DNA from 2 places in the Rhodococcus indonesiensis genome. Region 1 is predicted to be linked to the other one. Evidence: riboswitches for the same ligand, from Rfam matches in the RefSeq annotation. Region 1 holds a riboswitch; the other holds the start of a gene.
What was found. Region 1 has a riboswitch for cobalamin ahead of ACM26Y_RS19330 (ABC transporter substrate-binding protein). Riboswitches for the same ligand answer to the same signal wherever they lie in the genome.
Positions count from the first base shown of each region.

Region 1 (9,463 bases):
CACACCGTCGACACGAGCGACCCGCAGGCCCTGCTCGCACTCGTCGAGGCGGCCTCACCCGTGCGGGCGGTCGCACCGTGACCGCCGGGGCGGAGGTCCTCGTCGGTCTGGCCGTCCTCGTCGGACTCGTCGGCATCGTCGTGCCGATCCTGCCGGGCACCCTGCTGATCTTCGGGGCGATCGCGGTGTGGGCGTGGCTCACCGGCGGCACCGTCGCGTGGACGGTGTTCGCCGTCGCGACGACAGCCCTGCTGGTGACCGGCATCGTGAAGTACACCTGGCCGGGCGGCCGGATGCGGCGGGCCGGGGTGCCGACGCGCTCGATCGTCGCCGGCGGTCTGCTCGGCATCGTCGGGTTCTTCGTCGTTCCCGTGATCGGGCTGCTGCTCGGGTTCCTGCTCGGCACCTACCTGTCCGAGGTGCAGCGGCACCGCACCCACCGTGACGCGTGGGTGTCGACCGTGCACGCGACCAAGGCGGTGGCGCTGTCGATCCTCGTCGAGTTGCTCGGCGGCCTGATCGCGGCCGGCGTGTGGCTCGGCGCGGTGCTGTTCACCTGACCGGAGGCGGCCCGGTACGACTGTGGCCGAATGTCACATCCGGTCGATTCCATCGACGGAATGTGACATTCGGCCACCAGGGGTCGGGGGGTGTCAGGCCTTGTGCGGCTCGGACGCGCGGAACATGTCCTCACGCTCGACGACCTTGACGCGCTCGCGGCCCTCGGCCTCGCCGAGGCTGCGCTCGTGCGCGTCGAGCCGGTACCAGCCCTGCCAGGTGGTGTAGGGCAGCTGCTTGTCCTCGAGGAAGGCGACGATCGCGTCCTCGGACGGGTCCTCGGGGGTGTTCAGCAGGCCGTGGGCCCGGTCGGCGAGCAGGTTCGCGACGGTCTCGTTCGCGTCGCCCTTGGTGTGGCCGATCAGACCGACAGGGCCGCGCTTGATCCAGCCCGTGACGTACGTGGCGGGCAGGAAACGCTCGGGACCCTCCGCCGACTCGTCGGCGACGACGCGTCCGGCCTCGTTGGGCACGGTGCCGGCCTGCTCGTCGAACGGCAGCTTGGCGATGTTCTGCGACAGGTAGCCCACCGCCCGGTACACGGCCTGGACCTCCCAGTCGCGGAAGCGGCCGGTACCGCGGACGTTGCCGGTGCCGTCGAGCTCGGTGCGCTCGGTGCGCAGGCCCACGACCTTGCCGTCCTCGCCGAGGATCTCGGCCGGGGACTCGAAGAAGTGCAGGAACAGCTTGTGCGGGCGGTCGCCGACGTCGCGGATGGCCCAGTCCTGCAGGGTGTTGGCGACCATGTCGACCTGCTTGGAATTGCGGCGCGCGGCCTCCGAGCCCTCGTCGTAGTCGATGTCCTCGGGATCGACGATGACCTCGATGGTGGGCGAGTGGTCGAGCTCACGCAGCTCGAGCGGCGTGAACTTGGCCTGAGCGGGACCGCGGCGGCCGAACACGTGCACCTCGACGGCCTTGTTGTTCTTCAGGCCCTCGTAGACGTTGGCGGGGATCTCCGTCGGCAGCAGCTCGTCGCCGGTCTTGGCCAGGACGCGCGCGATGTCGAGGGCGACGTTGCCGACGCCGAGCACGGCGACCTTCTCGGCCTCGAGCGGCCAGCTGCGCGGCACGTCGGGGTGGCCGTCGTACCAGGAGACGAAGTCGGCGGCGCCGTAGCTGCCGTCGAGGTCGATGCCGGGGATGTTCAGGGCGCGGTCGGCGTTGGCGCCGGTGGAGAAGATCACCGCGTCGTAGAACCGGCGCAGGTCCTCGAGGGTGATGTCGGTGCCGTAGTCGAGGTTGCCGAGCAGCCGGACCTGGGGCTTGTCGAGCACCTTGTGCAGGGCGGTGATGATGCCCTTGATGCGGGGATGGTCCGGCGCCACGCCGTAGCGGATGAGACCGAACGGGGCGGGCATCCGCTCGAACAGGTCGATGCTGACCTCGGTGTCGGACTTCATGAGCGCATCGGCGGCGTAGATGCCGGCGGGGCCGGCACCGACGATCGCGACGCGAAGGGGACGAGTCTGATCGGTCATCAGGGGTCAACTACCTCTTCGGTGTGCGGACGGACGTGATTCAGCTTAATTGAGGAAGGGAGTCGGCAGGGGTGGCTGCCAGGGGGCACGCGGGAGCGGCAAGAACTGCGCGACGAACCGGGCGTGACGGGAATTCGCTTCAGCGACAACACATGTGGGCGCTCACTCGACACAGGTCGACGGCGAGACGTCGAACGAGGTGCGTAGAGGCCATGGCCAATTCCTACCTCGAGAGGGTTTATCGGGGCAAATGCGCCCGCGTGGGGCCGTCCCGGCGCGGCCTAGGATCGCCCCATGGCAGCCGAACGCGCACCCGAGTCCGACCCGGACGAAACGGACCGCAGCAGTGCGACGCCGTTCCTCGCGGCACTCGCGATCATCGTGGTGCTCGTCGTCGGGGTGTTCGTCGCCCAGCTGGTGTCGCCGTCGGATCGCAGCACCTCCGGGACCGAACTCGTCGTGCGGACGGTCGACGACTACGTCCGTGCCCACAACGCCGGTGACCGCGCCGCGCAGGACCGCCTGCGCTGCGACCAGCTCGCGGCCGACCGGGCCCCGCTGGCCGGTATCGACGGCGAGGTGCAGCTCGAGGCCGTCGAGAACGTCGAGACGAACGACGACCGGGCGAGCGCCGACGTGCGTGCCCGGATCGCCGGAAACGAGCAGACCAGCACGTGGCAGTTCGTCCGGATCGACGACGTCTGGCGGATCTGCACCTTCTGACCGCCGCCCGCCCGCCTGGTCGGCTCGCCGAGAGCTGTGAAAAGCTGGTGCGGTGAGCTACGCAGGTGATATGACGCCGCAGCAAGCCTGGGAGCTGCTGCGCGAGAACCCGGACGCCGTGCTCGTCGATGTGCGTACCGACGCCGAATGGAAGTACGTGGGGGTTCCCGAAACGTCCCCCATCGGGCGCCGCACCGTCTTCGTCGAATGGGTGCGCTACCCGAACGGTGCCCGCAACGAGAACTTCGTCGACCAGCTGAAGGACGCCGGCGTGACCGGCGGGCCGATCGTGTTCCTGTGTCGCTCGGGACATCGTTCCATCGCCGCCGCGGAGGCGGCCACCGCCGCGGGCCTGGCCCCGTCGTACAACATCCTCGAAGGATTCGAAGGCGGCCTCGATGCCGAGCGGCATCGCGGCGCCGAGGGCTGGCGGGCCGCGGGCCTGCCGTGGAGGCAGTCGTGAGCACAATCCCCAGGGGCGGCGCCTTCGAGCGGCCGCTGCCGGCATCGGTGCGTCCCGCCACGCTCGGCGTGCGCGGCGGCACCATGCGGTCCGGATTCGAGGAGACCTCCGAGGCGATCTACCTCAATTCCGGCTTCGTCTACGAATCGGCCGAGGCGGCGGAGCAGGCGTTCACCGGCGAGGTGGACCACTTCGTCTACTCCCGGTACGGCAACCCGACAGTGAAGATGTTCGAGGAGCGGTTGCGGCTGCTCGAAGGTGCCGAGGGCTGCTACGCCACCGCCTCGGGCATGTCGGCGGTCTTCACCGCCCTCGCGGCGCTGCTCGGCAAGGGCGACCGGCTGGTCGCGGCCCGGAGCCTGTTCGGCTCCTGCTTCGTGGTCTGCAACGAGATCCTCCCGCGCTGGGGCGTCGAGACCGTGTTCGTCGACGGTGAAGACCTCGACCAGTGGGAGCGGGCGCTGTCCGTGCCCACGACGGCGGTCTTCTTCGAGACGCCCTCCAACCCGATGCAGACTCTCGTCGACGTGCGCCGGGTCTCCGAGATGGCGCACGCCGCCGGCGCCAAGGTGGTGCTCGACAACGTCTTCGCCACCCCCCTGCTGCAGCGCAGCCTCGATCTCGGCGCCGACATCGTCGTGTACTCGGGCACCAAGCACATCGACGGCCAAGGTCGGGTGCTCGGCGGGGCGATCCTCGGCCCGCAGGACTACATCGACGGCCCGGTCCAGCACCTCATCCGCCACACCGGTCCGGCACTGAGCCCGTTCAACGCCCACACCCTGCTCAAGGGCCTCGAGACGATGGCGGTGCGGATCCGGCACTCGGTGGAGTCGGCCGAGCGGATCGCCCGCTTCCTCCAGGACCACGCCGCGATCAAGTGGGTCAAGTACCCGTTCCTCGACTCGCACCCCCAGTACGACCTGGCGCGGTCCCAGATGAGCGGCGGCGGCACGGTCGTGACCTTCGAACTGGACGCCCCCGAAGGCGCCGGCAAGAAGCGCGCATTCGAGCTGCTCGACGGGCTGCGCATCGTCGACATCTCCAACAACCTCGGCGACGCCAAGTCGCTGATCACCCACCCCGCGACGACGACGCACCGGGCGATGGGGCCGGACGGCCGGGCGGCGATCGGCCTATCCGACGGGGTGGTGCGGCTGTCGGTGGGGCTCGAGGACACGGAGGATCTGCTCGAGGACTTCGAGCAGGCGCTGCGGTAACCGGCGGCGAGGTCGAAGGCCGCAGCTGCATCGAAGCCCTGCCGACGGGTCGGGGCTTCGATCCACCACCCGGAAATGCCAGGTCGGCGACACCGGCCGCACCGGAGACCGCGGAAGACCCGATCCCACGGCCGTGCGCGCTTCGGTAAGTTACAGAGTCGACCCGCAACTGCGTGTCGTTCGATCGGCTCTGCGCAGCCGAACTGTGGGAGGTTCCCGTGGCTGGTGGTCTCGTCGCCCTGCTGGACGACGTCGCGGCACTGACGAAAGCGGCCGCGGCGTCCATCGACGACATCGGCGCCGCGGCCGGCAAGGCCGGCGTCAAGGCGGCAGGTGTCGTCGTCGACGACACCGCCGTCACCCCGCGCTACGTGCACGGATTCACCCCGGACCGGGAACTGCCGGTCATCCGCAAGATCGCGATCGGGTCGATCCGCAACAAGCTGCTGATCATCCTGCCGGTGGCGATGCTCCTGAGCCAGTTCTTTCCTCAGGCGTTGCCCTACCTGTTGATCGCCGGAGGCCTGTTCCTGTGCTTCGAGGGGGCCGAGAAGGTCTACGAAGCACTGACCGGCGGTCACCACGAAGCCGACACCCCCGCGGTACTGAGCGGACCCGAAGTCGAGAAGTCCATGGTCAGCGGGGCCATCCGCACCGACCTCATCCTCTCGGCCGAGATCATGGTGATCTCCCTGTCGTCGGTGGAGGACGAACCGTTCCTCACCCGGCTGGCGGTGCTCGTCGTCGTCGCGATCCTCATCACCGCCCTGGTGTACGGCGCGGTCGCGCTGATCGTGAAGATGGACGACGTGGGCCTGGCGCTCGCTGGACGCGAATCGTCGTTCAGCCGGCGGGTCGGCCGGGGGCTCGTGGCCGCGATGCCGAAGGTGATGACGGTGCTCACCGTGGTCGGGATCGCCGCGATGCTGTGGGTCGGTGGTCACATCCTGCTCGTCAACGTCGGCGAGGCCGGATTCCACTGGCCGGCCGATCGCCTGCACGACCTCGAACACTGGTTCGGCGATCTCGTGCAGGGTGGCTTCGGCGGCGTGCTGGCCTGGACCGCGGGGACCGTGGCGTCCGCAGTCGTCGGGCTCGTCGTGGGCGCGATCATCGTGCTGATCGCGCACCTGATTCCGAAACGGAAGAAGCGTGAGGCGGCGCACTGACGGACCCCGGCCTGCCGTCCCCGGGCCCGGAGCCCTGCGATACGCTGCGGTGACCCCGCTTCCGGGTGGGGTGCCGCAGCGTATCGGTGAAGTCCGGTGTAATCCGGCACTGTCCCGCAACTGTGAGGCCGGCAGCGCGCTGCCGGACGAGTCAGGTCGGCCGGCGCGGCGGTCACGTACTGGTCCTCGGACGAAGGACGGTGTCGTGCCGCAACGGTGATCGTTGCAGCCGTGCTGTTTTCGTCCTCCGCCTCACGGAGGATGGTTGTGCCTGCCCCCACTGTGCCTGTCCTCACTGTGCCGACCCGCCGGCTGTTCGCCGCCGGACTCGTCGCGCTCGCCCTGCTCGCCGCCTCGTGCGCCTCGAGCGGCGGCTCCGAACCGGCCTCCGCGCCCTCCGGTGACGGGACCTTCCCCGTCACCGTGAACTCCGGCGACGGAGCGATCACCCTCGATGCGGCCCCGGATTCGATCGTCTCCCTCAGTCCCACCGCCACCGAGATGCTCTACGCCGTCGGCGCCGGCGACCAGGTCGTCGCGGTCGACGACCAGTCCGACTACCCCGCCGGGGTGCCCGTCACCGCCCTGTCCGGATACTCGCCGAACGTCGAAGCCGTGCTCGGCTACGAACCGGACCTCGTGGTCGCGATGGACGACGTGGGCGACCTCGTCTCCGGCCTCGATGCGGCCGGCGTCCCCACGCTGCTGCTGCCGGCCGCCACCACCCTCGACGAGGCGTACACGCAGATCGAGCAGCTCGGCGCCGCCACCGGGCACATCGGGGACGCGGCCGAACTGGTCGCGTCGATGCGCAGCGACATCGACGAGGTCGTCGCCGGGTTGCCTCCGCGCCCGGCTCCGCTGACCTACTACCACGAGCTCGACGACACCTACTACAGCGTCACGGGTGACACCTTCATCGGGGGCATCTACGCGATGCTCGGCCTGCGTTCCATCGGCGACGCCGCCGGTGCCGACGCCTACCCGCAGCTGTCCGCCGAGTACGTCCTCGACGCCGACCCCGACCTGATCTTCCTCGCCGACGGGCAGTGCTGCGGGGTCACGCCGGAAACCGTGGCCGCCCGCGCCGGCTGGAGCGAGCTGACGGCCGTCCGGTCCGGACAGATCCACGTGCTCGACGAGGACGTCGCCAGCCGCTGGGGACCGCGGGTCGTGGACCTCGTGCGGAACCTCGGAGCGATCGTGGCTGCCGCCGAACCCGCCGCCCAGCCCACCCGGTGACCCGCGCCGCGCGCCACCCGGCCCTGGTGCTCGGCGCGGCAGCCCTCGTCCTGGTGATCGTGCTGCACGTCGGGGTGCTCGTCGGCCCCGCCGGACTGACCGTGCGCGGCGTGTTCCTGGAACTGCTCGACGCCCTGCCCTTCGTCGACGTCGACTCCGGGCTGACGACCCGGCAGCAGGCCATCCTGTGGAACATCCGCATGCCGCGGGTGGCGCTCGGTGCTCTGGTCGGCGCGATGCTCGCCATCGCCGGCGCCACCTACCAGGGGGTGTTCCGCAACCCGCTGGCCGACCCCTACCTGCTCGGGGTGTCGAGCGGCGCCGGCCTGGGCGCCACGCTCGCGATCGCCCTCGGCGGAGTGCTCGCCTCCGTCGGGGTGCCGGTCGCCGCGTTCGCCGGCGGCCTCGTCGCCGTCGCCGCCACCTACGCGCTCGGACGCAGTGTCGGCGGGATGCGCTCGGAGGTGGTGATCATCCTGGCCGGCGTCGCGGTGGCGGCCTTCGCCAACGCGGCGCAGACGTTCGTCCAGCAGCTCTACGACGACACCCTGCGGCAGGTGTACACGTGGTTGCTCGGCCGCCTCAGCACCGACGGCTGGTCCGACGTGGTCGTCGTGCTGCCGTACGTCGTGGTGTCCGCGGCGGTCATCCTGCTGCACCGCCGGATGCTCGACGTGATGGCGGTGGGCGACGTCGAGGCCGCGAGCCTCGGGGTGAACCCGGCGCGGGTCCGGCTGATCCTGGTGTGCGTGGCGACCCTCGGCACCGCCGCCGTGGTCGGTGCCAGCGGGCTCATCGGTTTCGTCGGAATCGTGGTGCCGCACGCCATCCGGCTGATCGTCGGGCCGGGGCACCGGCTACTGCTGCCGCTGTCGCTGATGATGGGAGCTGCCTTCCTCGTCCTAGCGGACGTGCTGGCCCGGACCGTGATGTCCCCGGCCGAACTGCCCATCGGCGTGGTGACCGCGGCCGTCGGCGCGCCCTTCTTCCTGGTGGTGCTGCGCCGGCATCGGGGGGTGTCGTGAACGCCGTCGACTGCCGGGGCCTGCGCGTCGACCGCGGCGGCAAGACCGTCCTGCACGGGGTGGACCTGACCGTCGGGCAGGGGGAGTGGATCGCCCTCGTCGGGCCCAACGGTGGGGGGAAGACCACGCTCCTGCACGCGCTGGCGGGACTGGTACCCGCAACCGGCCGGGTCCGCGTCGGCGGACTGGACCCCGCACACTCCGGGCGCCGGACGATGGCCCGCACGGTGGCGCTCATGCCGCAGCGGCCCATCGTGCCCGAGGGTATGACGGTCACCGACCTGATCCGGCTCGGCCGCACCCCGCACCTGCCGCGGTTCGCGACCGAGTCGGCACACGACCGTGAGATGGTCGAGTCGGTCCTCGACCGGCTCGACCTGCGCGCGCTGGCCGGCCGTCCGGCGACGGAGCTGTCCGGCGGCGAGCTGCAACGCGTGGTCCTCGGGCGCGCACTCGCGCAGGAACCGCAGGTGCTGCTGCTGGACGAACCCACCAGCGCCCTCGACATCGGCCACCAGCAGCACGTGCTGGACCTGGTGGAGTCGATGCGCGTCGAGAACGGGATCACGGTCCTCGCAGCGATGCACGACCTGACCTCGGCGGCGCTGTACGGCGGGCGGCTGGTCCTGCTCGCCGACGGTCGCGTGGTCGCCGACGGCACGCCCCGGCAGGTGCTCACGGTCCGGCGGATCGCCGAGGTGTACGGCGCGCGCGTCGAGGTGCTGGACCGTCCCGGCACCGGCCCGGCCGTCGTTCCGGTGCGTGGAAGCTTCTCGGGCGGAACAAAATCGGAGGATTCGTGATGGAGGTACTGCTGCTGGGCACGGGTGCCGCCGACGGCTGGCCGAATCCGTTCTGCACCTGCCCGTCGTGCGCGGACGCGGCTGCTCGCGGCGAGATACGCGGGCAGACGGCCGCACTCGTGGACGACGTGCTCCTGCTGGACTGCGGACCCGAGGCGCCGCGCGCGGCGCTGCGTCACGGCCGCACCCTCGCCGGGGTGCGGCACGTCCTGCTCACCCACTCGCATCCCGACCACCTCGGCCCGCAGGCGCTGCTGTTCCGTTCCTGGGCGGCAACGGATTCCGAGATCGAGGTGATCGGCCCGGCCGACGCGCTGGACCAGTGCCGGGACTGGATCGCACCCACCGACCCGGTGCGGTTCGTGCCGGTCGCGGCCGGGGACGTGCTGACAGTCGGCGAGTACCGGGTGCGGGTGCTGCCCGCCGCGCACCGCGTCCTGGTCGACGGAGACTCCGTGCTCTACGACGTGCAGGGCCCCGGTGGTGACCGGCTGTTGTGGGCATGCGACACCGGACCCCTGCCCGTGGAGTGGTTCGACCGGGTCGCCGGTGTGGAATACGATGCGGTGTTCCTGGAGGAGACGTTCGGGGACCGAATGGATCTGGGCTCCGCGCACCACACGCTGCCGGCGTTCGGGGAGACGGTGCGGACCCTGCGCGCGTGCGGGGCGGTGACCGAGCGGACCGATGTGGTGGCCGTGCATCTGGGCCACCACAACCCGCCGGTCGAGCAGCTGCGGATCCGGCTGGCGGCCTGCGGGGCGCGAGCGGGCGACGAC
Region 1 covers NZ_CP180630.1:4,207,423-4,216,885, reverse strand. The annotation lists partial or broken gene ACM26Y_RS19365 (phosphoribosylglycinamide formyltransferase 2) at 1-60, shown strand, start outside; gene ACM26Y_RS19360 (DUF456 domain-containing protein) at 78-560, shown strand; gene ACM26Y_RS19355 (FAD-dependent oxidoreductase) at 654-2,039, opposite strand; gene ACM26Y_RS19350 (hypothetical protein) at 2,334-2,762, shown strand; gene ACM26Y_RS19345 (rhodanese-like domain-containing protein) at 2,815-3,225, shown strand; gene ACM26Y_RS19340 (O-succinylhomoserine sulfhydrylase) at 3,222-4,445, shown strand; gene ACM26Y_RS19335 (DUF808 domain-containing protein) at 4,664-5,614, shown strand; cobalamin riboswitch at 5,654-5,797, shown strand; gene ACM26Y_RS19330 (ABC transporter substrate-binding protein) at 5,912-6,856, shown strand; gene ACM26Y_RS19325 (FecCD family ABC transporter permease) at 6,853-7,881, shown strand; gene ACM26Y_RS19320 (ABC transporter ATP-binding protein) at 7,878-8,684, shown strand; gene cobU (bifunctional adenosylcobinamide kinase/adenosylcobinamide-phosphate guanylyltransferase) at 8,684-9,463, shown strand, end outside.

Region 2 (9,463 bases), 2.3 Mb from region 1:
CAGGTCCAGGTGATTGGTCGGCTCGTCGAGCAGCAGCACCCGGGGTTGCTGGGCCAGGGCCCGGGCGATGGAGACACGTTGGCGCTCTCCCCCGGACAGGGCGAGCACGTCGCGGTCGGCGAGGTGCAGCAGCCCGAGCCGGCCGAGCACGTCCTCGACGACCGCCCGGTCGTCGTCGCCGAACGGCTCGAGCCAGCCGCGTCGGGCGGTGCGTCCCAGCCGCACCGATTCGCGGACGGTCGTCCCGCCGAGCGCGACCGGTTCCTGGACGCCGACCCCGACGAGACGGGCGAGGGAGCGGCGCTTGATGTCGGTGACGTCCCGGTCGTCGACGGTGATCGCGCCGGCCCCGACCGGCACCGCGCGGTAACAGGCACGCAGCAGGGTCGTCTTGCCGCTGCCGTTGGGTCCGACGAGGGCGAGTACCCGGCCCGCCGCCACGTCGAGGTCCACCCCGTCGAGAACGATGCGTTCGCCCAGCCGGGCACGGACCCCGGTGGCGCGCAGGCGGATCACAGGGCCCGCCCGTAACTGCGCCACAGCATGACGAGGAAGGCGGGTGCCCCGAGCAGGCCGGTGACGACCCCCACCGGTAGTTCGGTCGAGCTGCTGACCGAGCGGGCGACGACGTCGGCCAGGACCAGCGCGAGTGCTCCGGCCACCGCCGCCACGGGGATCGACCGGACGCTGTTGCGGCCGACGAGGTGACCGGCGACGTGCGGGATCAGCAGTCCGATGAAGCCGACGGTCCCCGAGACCGCCACTGCCGCGGCGGTGAGCAGCGAGACCGCGAGCAGGATCAGGATGCGGAACCGCCGCACGTCCAGTCCCAGCGCGGTCGCCCCGTCGTCGCCGACGAGCAGCAGGTTCAGCTGGCGGCCGCACAGCAGGACGCCGCCGCCGACGACGAGCAGGACCAGTGCGGGCACGGTCAGCATCGACCAGGTCGCATCCCCGAATCCTCCTGCCAGCCAACGCATCACGGTGCCAAGCTGATGGTCGTCGCCGAGGACCAGCAGGGTGAAGGTGGTCGCCGCGGAGAACACCATCGACATCGCCACGCCGACGAGGACGATCGCGGTGACGGCGTGGGCGCGCACACTGACCGCGACCGCACCGGCCAGCGGGACCAGGGCTCCCAGGAAGGCCGCGAACGGCAGGGTGAAAACACCGAGTGCGCCGCCACCGACACCCAGGACCGTCACCAGCACCACCCCGAACCCGGCACCGGAGGACACGCCCAGCAGATAGGGATCTGCGAGCGGATTGCGGGTCACCGCCTGCGCCACCACGCCGGCGATCGCGAGCGCGGCACCGACGACGGCGGCCGTCAACGCTCGGGGCAGGCGGGAGTCGACGACGATCGCTTCCCGCGCCGCGGTCCACCACGGCGTGAAGGTTCCCGGTGCGAGGCGGTGCACGACGATCGCCCACACGTCGCCGAAGGGGATGTTCACCGTGCCCAGCGACACGGCGCCCGCCAGCGCCAGCACGAGCGCGGCGAGCAGCGGCGGCAGGATCAGCCACAGTGAACGATGTGGCGCGCCCCCGGCACTCTCCCGGACCGCCGGGGCCGGCGCGTGCGGCGACGAGGGGCCGGTCAGGGTGCCGGCGGAGGTCATTGCGCGTCCGGGAACGCGGCCGGGTGCAGTCCGCGGGCGATCGTCGCGACCGAGTCGACCATGCGCGAACTCTCGAAGAAGTCGTCGAGCGGCACGACGACGAAACGGTCGTTACGCACGGCGGGCGTGGTGGCCACGATCGGCTGGTTCTTCAGATAGGCGATCTTGTCCTGAGCGCTGGTCGCGCCGTAGTCGAGTACGACGATCGCCTCGGGCGCACGCTCACCGACGATCTCCCAGCCGGTGGTGAAGTACGGCTTCGGGCCTTCGGCGGTGATGTTGTCGGCGCCGGCGTAGTCGGCGATGAGGTTGCCGATGCCCACGCCACCGACCGAGAGCGGCTCGGCTTCGCCGGAGTCGTAGAAGAAGGTGCGCACGGGTGCGACGCCGGCCTGCTCCAGCCGGGCACGTACCGCGTCGAGTTCGGCGGTGATCGACTCGGTCAGTTCCGCGGCCTGCTCCTCGGCACCGAGCAGAGCGCCGAGCTGGGCGAAGTCGTTCTCCAGCAAGGCGATATCGGAGAACCCGGCACCGCAGTACTCGGAGAACAGGAACGTGTGGATACCCGCCTGCTCGAGCGTGTCCCGACCCCGGCCGGTCTTGTCGTCGAATGCGCTGCGCATCCCGCCGACGACCAGGTCCGGTTCGAGGTCGCGGATCTGCTCGTACGTCGGGTACTCGGCGGCCAGCGACGGGATCGCCCGGAACTGCTCGGCCGTCTCGGGGAGCGGGTCGTCCTTCTCGCCGTACCCCATGCCGACGATGCGGTCCCCCACACCCATCTGGATCAGGGTTTCGGTGACGTGGTCGTTCATCGACACGATCCGCTGCGGAGGCGCGTCGTAGGTGGCGGTGCGACCGCAATTGGTGATCGAGACCGGTTCGTCGAAGGCCGCGGCGGACGGGCCGGCGCCGGTGTCGGTGTCGGCACCACGCGAACAGCCTGTCAGGGCCGCGGTGGCGACGGTGAGGACGGCGAGAGCCGCCGCGGCATCGCGGGCGGGACGGCGGAAGTCGACGGGCATGGGACCTCGTGCTCTGCTCAGGTGGCACGAGGCAGACTCCGGCACGGCAGCGGCCCCGGACAGAGGTCACCGACTACCCTGCTGGACTCCATCTCGTAGACCACGACGAAATACCGGAGTCGCGCACGTCCATGCAGGCGATCGGGCTCACCGTCGGGTGGACGGTCTACCGTTGCGGGTCAGCGCCGGACTCGGACCGGACTTTCCCTGCATGGGCGTCAGCAACGCTGCGGTCATTATGCATGTCGAGGATCGGCACGGATCGCAGGGCCGGTCCCGAATGCCCGGGTCCCCGGGACGGCGTCCGAGGCGCCGTCCTCTCGTCCGAGCCGGGTGCTCGAAATTCACCCCCGGTTTCACCCCGTTCGCGGGCCCTCACTCCGGCACCGCGGCAGGCTCCGATGCGTTGCACACGAGGGAGGCTGTCGGACAGGCCGCACTCTCGTGCAGCCGGAGCCGTCGCTCCCGGCCCCTCCTCGGAGGGGATCGCGCCGGAACGTCGAGTGGGGATGCGGACCGGCGGCCGGTCACCGCGCAGGGGGCGGTGGCCGGCGTCCGGGCGCGTGCAGGCCTGCTCCACGAAACCCAGAGTTCAAAATGCGGCCATCTGCCGGAGACCCACCGCCGCGACACTGGACGCACAAAGTGTCAACGACGGACGGGGAGACACTGATGTCCGAGAACTTCGCCCACCGAACCGATCCTCTCTTCGCTCTGCCGCCCGCGACGGCGCCCCACCCGATACGCCTCGACGACCCGGCCCCGGCCCGCACGATGCCCGGCCTGCGTCCGCGGCTGGGTAGCGTGCTCGGCACCGTGGTCTCCGCGGGGGCCGTCGCCACCATGGTCACCGGCTTCGTCGCGGTCGGTACCGCCGCCACCGTCTCCGGTCTGATCTCGGCGGTGCGGCTCGGTCCCTGAGCGTTCCGGGGAACTTCCTCAGTTGCCGAACTGCACGCTGTCGACGACGACGTCGGACCCGAACAGTTCGCGGGCACGGGCGAGGGCCGCGTGACGCACCTCCGGCTCCGACAGCCTGATGGGCAACGCCAGGGTCAGCAGCGCCGAACGACTGCCGGACCTGGGCTGGGTCCTGACCCGGCACACCCAGTCCACCGTTCCACCCTCCCGGCGCGACGCCAGCTCGGTACGCGCGACGTCGCGGGCCGAACACGGCAGGGCCGGATCGGTTGTGCGTTCGAGCTCGGCCACGAGGTCCTCGAGACGATCGGTGCGCCACTGACGCAGTCCGGCTACGCGCGTTTCGACGTTCATCTCGGCACCCTTCGACGCCGGACGACCGTCGGTTGCGGTCTCGGGACCACACGGATCCGAGGTCTGCGGCGTCAGCGAAAACTGACTTCTACCGAGACCATCGCGGTGGGAGCCGCCCGCGTTTCACGAGCCCGGCAGCAGACTCCGCAGCGCCGGCAGCAGTTCCCGTTCGGCCCACCGGATGAACGGTTCCTGCCGGTCACCGCCGATCTGGACGAGGGCGACCTCGGTGAACCCCGCCTCGACGAACGGCCGGACCTTGTCGACGTACTCGTCGATGTCGTCGCCGCACGGCAGTTGCGCCCCGACCTGTTCGGGCGTCACGAACTGGGTCGCGGCCGCGAACGAGGACGGTGCGGGCAGATCCGGGTTGACCTTCCAGCCGAGGCCGAACCATCGGAACTGCTCGTGTGCCCGCTGCACAGCCGCGTCCCGGTCGGTGTCGTAGGAGACGGCGATCTGCCCGACTCGTGGTTTGCCCGCTCCCCCCGCTTCGTCGAACATCCGGGTCAGGTCCGGCTCGGGTTCGGTGGCGACCATGAGGTCGGCCTTCTCCCCGGCGAGGGAGCACGACCGCGGACCGGAGACGGCGATCCCGATCGGCACCCTGTCCTCGGGCAGGTCGTACAGGTGAGCGGACTCGACGTCGAAGTAGTCGCCGCGGAAGTTCACGTTCCCCCCGTCGAACAGTGCCGAGATGATCTCCACGGCCTCGGCCAGCATCTCGTGCCGGGTGCCGACGGCGGGCCAGCCCTTGCCGACGACGTGCTCGTTGAGGTTCTCCCCCGCACCCAGTCCGAGGCGGAAGCGGCCCCCGGACAGGATCTGCATCGTCGCTGCCTTCTGCGCCACCACCGCCGGGTGGTAGCGCAGGATCGGGCAGGTCACGTAGGTCATCAGCGGGATCCGCTCGGTGGCCTGCGCCGCGGCGCCGAGGACGGACCACGCGTATCCGGAATGTCCCTGTTCCTCCAGCCACGGGTTGTAGTGGTCGCTGATCACCGAGAAATCGAAGCCGGCCTGCTCCGCCATCTGCACGTCGCGGACGAGGTGGTCGGGCCGGGACTGCTCGCAGAGCATGGTGTAGCCGAAGTCGGTCACTGTTCGTTTCCTCCCGTGGTCGGTGTCGGGCGCCGCGCCGAGGCCGGCGATCCACCGGATACCCAGCGGCCGTCTCGGTACACGACAGTCGGGGAGGAGCTACCGGGATACCGGCTGCGCATCTCGGTAGGCACGCCCGTCCCGTTGCGGCGGCCCGGCCGGGTCGCCGCAACGGGACGTCGCTCCGGGGTCAGACGAGGCAGACCACGAACAGGGGCACTCCGACGACCGGAACGAAGATCAACGGAACACAGACGACACCGAGCGGACCCAGCACCGCCGGCTGCACGAACTCGGCGACGGGGGCGGGTGCGGTGGGCACGGCCGGTGCCGCGGTCGCGGCTCCGGTACCGAGGGCGATCATGGGGGCCATGGCGGTCGCTGCTACTGCCGCACGAAACGTATTCCTGCTCATCATGTTTCTCCTTGCGCCTCGTGCCGCGACCGGTGTGCGCCGACGGCACGGAGATGGATCGGCTGTGTATCAGAATTGCCGACGAACTCGGCGGCGGCGACGGGGAAAACCCTGCATCCCGGCGACATGTCGCCACGTCCCGACGTCTCGGTGCCGGACCCCCGCTCCGCTCGATGCCACCTCGTTCGAGCCCCCTGCACACCTCCCCAGCGACGCCGAGCTCGGTGAGCGTCGTCCGGTACAGCTCCCGCGCCTCGTCGCCCGACGCGGTCTCACTCCGGCTTCACGGCCGCTGTCCCGATCCGGGATCGGATCGAACAGCGGTGTCCTGCACGGTTCCTTCTCTACTGAGGCGTTGCGGGGCTTCCGATGGAGTTCGTGATTGCTGACCTGGGACGCGGGGTAATCAGGGGTATATGCCCGCGCGCACCGACGCGTCCTACGCCCACATGCTCCGACGTCCGAGGCAGTGCGCGGCGACGACACACAGCAAGTGGGTTCGATCATGAAAATCGCGAAAACCAAAACCAGAGTCGAGGTTGCCGCTGCGGTCGGCGCCGGATACCTGCTGGGACGCACGCGCCAGTTGAAGTTGGCCGTGAAGATCGCCCGAGCGGGCGGGCGGTCCCCCAGTGGGCCTCAGGATCTGCTCGCAGAAGGAGCCGAGTTCCTCGCCTCGTCACCGGAGATCACGAAACTCGGCGACTCGGTTCGGGACGAGCTACTCGACACGGCGGCCGCCACGGTCGAGGCCACCGGCGAGCACGTCGGTTCGCTCCGCGACCGCCTCCGGTCGCGCGGCGCGAACGTCGTCGCCGGCGGCGGGCACCTGGCCGCGGGGGTGAAGAGGATCGGCCGTCGCGGGCATACTCACCCGCAGCACACTGCGGACTCCACTGTCGGCGAGGAACCGGAGCACGGAAAAGACGAGGACGAGGAAACGCCGCACCACACGAACAAGAGCGAGGACGAGAAACGACCACAGCCGTCCAGGGGCCGGGCACGTTTTGCGGCGGATCACGCCCACGCGCTGGACGATGCGTAACCAGCCACCGCCGGCCGAAACCACGCCGAAGGTGGTCGGGACTGATGGGAACAGGTGACATCCGAACTGTGGTGCCGTCAGGTACTGCCGGGCGCAAGGCCGGCCGCCCCACCTCGGAACCGCAACGACGCGCCGACAGCGGCGAGCGCGGGCCGCCTGACGCCGGAACCTGGGTGCAGGCGGGAGGGCACCTGGCGCGGCGGACCGGATCCGGGCCGGTCTCACACGCGTGCCGGCAGGGAGCCGAGGCCGCTGACGAACGCCGACAACAGCAGTTCGGGCTCGCCGACCGCGCGGATCCCTGGGTGGGCGGAGAGCAGTTCCTCGAGCATCACCCGCAACTCGGTGCGGGCGAGATGGGCACCGAGGCAGTGGTGGATGTCCTTGGCGCCGAACCCGAGATGTCTGCCGGCGTTCGGGCGGGTGATGTCGAACCGGTCCGGGTCCGTGAACACGGTGGCATCGTGGTTGGCGGACAGGTACCACATCACCACCTTCTCCCCCGCCCGGATGCGGGCGCCGCCGAGTTCGGTGTCGACGGTGGCGGTGCGGCGCATGTACGGCACCGGGGAGGCGTACCGGATCACCTCGTCGATCGCGCCGTCGATGCGGGTGGCGAATTCGGTGCGTAGCAGCCGCAGCTGGTCGGGGTGCGTGCTGAGCAGGTGCAGCGCCCATGCCAGCGCTTGCCGGGTGGTGTCGAAACCGGCGGTGAGCAGCAAGATGACGAACGAGCCGAACTCGGACGGGGTCAGGGACCGTCCGTCGACGACGGTGGTCATCAACGTCGAGGTCAGGTCCTTACCCGGCTCGGTCCTGCGCCTCTCCCCCAGATCCAGGGCGTATCCGTAGATCTGGGCCAGTCCCAGTGCACCCCCGGGCGCGGTCGCGAAGTCCTCCCCGCCCCCGAGGATCACCTCGCCCGCCAGGTCGACGATCCGCGGCCGATCCGGGTCGGGGATGCCGAGCAATTCGCAGATCACCTGCACCGGCAACCGGCCGGCGACTCGGTCGACGAAGTCGAACACCTCCCCCCGCGGCAGATCGGCGGCGATCCGGCGGGCATGCCCGCGGATACGGTCGGTGATCGAGCGGACCGAGGCCGCGGTGAACGCCGATTGCACGATCGAGCGCAGGCTCCGGTGGCGGGGATCGTCCATCGCGATCATCGACATCGCGAACTCGCGGATCTCGGCTGGGACGTCGTCGATGGTGAAACCTTGTGCCGAGGAGAACAGCTCCGGGGTACGGCTCACCGCGACCACGTCGTCGTAGCCGACCACCGACCAGAAACCCGGACCCGTGACTTCGGCGTGGAACTCGATCGCCGGCCGGGCACGCAGCGCCTCGAACAACGACAACCGCCCGGCGAAACTCCGGTCCCAGAAGGCACGAGTTCCCGGCGACATCATCTCGGACACCGACATGGGCCCCTCACTTCATGTCACAGCGCTCCCCGTTACCGCAGTGACCCTACTGCGCGCCTACCCCTCAGCCGGGCATCACGCCCGGTATCAGGGCCCACGTATCAGGGCCTACGTATCAGGGGACGCGAACGAGCGTGCCGCGGACCTCCCCGCCCCGTACCGACGGGTCTCGTTTCGGTGGAGCCGGGCGTCCGGTGCTTCCATTTCGGTTGAGAAGAGGGGTTCCGGCCCCGGCCCGGGGCTACGGTGAATCTGTGCTGCTCGGGCGGGGACCGGAATGCGCACGCATCGATCGGCTGCTTGCCGCCCTCCGGCAGGGAGCGGGTGGTGCGCTGGTCCTGAGCGGCGAAGCGGGCATCGGCAAGACCGCTCTCCTCGACTACGCCCGCGATCATTCCGGCGGACTCCGGGTGCCGGCGGTCTCGGGCGCGGAGGCCGAAACGTCCTTCCCCCTCGCGGCACTCGAACGGCTGCTGACGGTGATGCCGGCCCACGCGGCGCCGGCACCCCGGGCGCTGCGCGGCTCCGCCGAGCGTGAGATCCCCGACCCGGAGGACCGCTTCGCGGTGGGCGCCGAGTTCTTGCGGACGCTGACGGCAGCCGCCTGCAGCACGCCGCTGCTGGTGCTCGTCGACGATGCGCAGTGGCTGGACCGGCCGACTCTGGACGCCGTCGTCTTCGTCGCTCGGCGGCTGCGCACCGAGCGGATCGGGATACTTGTCGCCACCCGCGAACCGCGGGGTCCGGCCGGCCTCGAGACGTCGGTGGTGCGAGGACTCGACGACGTCGCGGCCGGGCAGCTGCTGGCCGCGGTCCTGGGGCGGCGGCTCCCGGACGACGTGGTGTCGGCGGCGGCCGCGCAGGTGGGCGGCAACCCGTCGGCACTCGTGGAACTGGCCGGCACTCTTTCGGCCGACGAACTCGCCGGAACCCGGCCACTGCGCCTCCCGGTCCGCGCCGGAACCGCCGCGACCGGCATCTTCGGCACCCGTATCGCCGCGCTGGACGGTGCGACGCGCCACGCCCTCCAGGTCGCGGCCGTGGCCGCCGACGACGGGTTGCCGGTGGTGTCCGCCGTCCTGACCGACCTGGGGATCGACCGTCGTGCCCTGGCGGCACTCGAGGACGCCGGGCTGGCCTCGTTCGGGGGCGGCCGGTTGTCCTTTCCCCATCCGCTGATCCGGAGCGCCGCGGTCTGCGATCTGTCCCCGACACGACGGCGAGCGCTGCACCGCGCGGTGGCCGACCGGCTCACCGATCCGGCTCGGCAGGATCGTCGTGCGTGGCACCTGACCGAGGCCACCCTCGCCCCGGACGAGGACACCGCCCGGGAACTCGAACAGTCCGCGCGGCTGACGTCGGAACGCCGCGGATGCGCAGCCGTCGCGGTCGTCATGGAACAGGCCGCCGCGTTCTCCGCCGACGAGCCGGGCACGGCCCGGCGCCTGTGCGCCGCAGCCGACGCGGCCCGGCGCGCGGGTCGCAGCACGACGGCGCTGCGACTGCTGGACCGATCCGAGGATCACACCACCGATCCGGAGCTGCGTGCCGTG
Region 2 covers NZ_CP180630.1:988,455-997,917, reverse strand. The annotation lists gene ACM26Y_RS04650 (ABC transporter ATP-binding protein) at 1-516, opposite strand, end outside; gene ACM26Y_RS04645 (FecCD family ABC transporter permease) at 513-1,622, opposite strand; gene ACM26Y_RS04640 (ABC transporter substrate-binding protein) at 1,619-2,647, opposite strand; cobalamin riboswitch at 2,766-2,885, opposite strand; gene ACM26Y_RS04635 (hypothetical protein) at 3,320-3,568, shown strand; gene ACM26Y_RS04630 (hypothetical protein) at 3,587-3,922, opposite strand; gene ACM26Y_RS04625 (LLM class F420-dependent oxidoreductase) at 4,046-5,023, opposite strand; gene ACM26Y_RS04620 (hypothetical protein) at 5,214-5,441, opposite strand; gene ACM26Y_RS04615 (hypothetical protein) at 5,908-6,483, shown strand; gene ACM26Y_RS04610 (cytochrome P450) at 6,705-7,910, opposite strand; gene ACM26Y_RS04605 (LuxR C-terminal-related transcriptional regulator) at 8,165-9,463, shown strand, end outside.
Region 2: another riboswitch for cobalamin. It lies ahead of ACM26Y_RS04640 (ABC transporter substrate-binding protein); the one in region 1 lies ahead of ACM26Y_RS19330 (ABC transporter substrate-binding protein).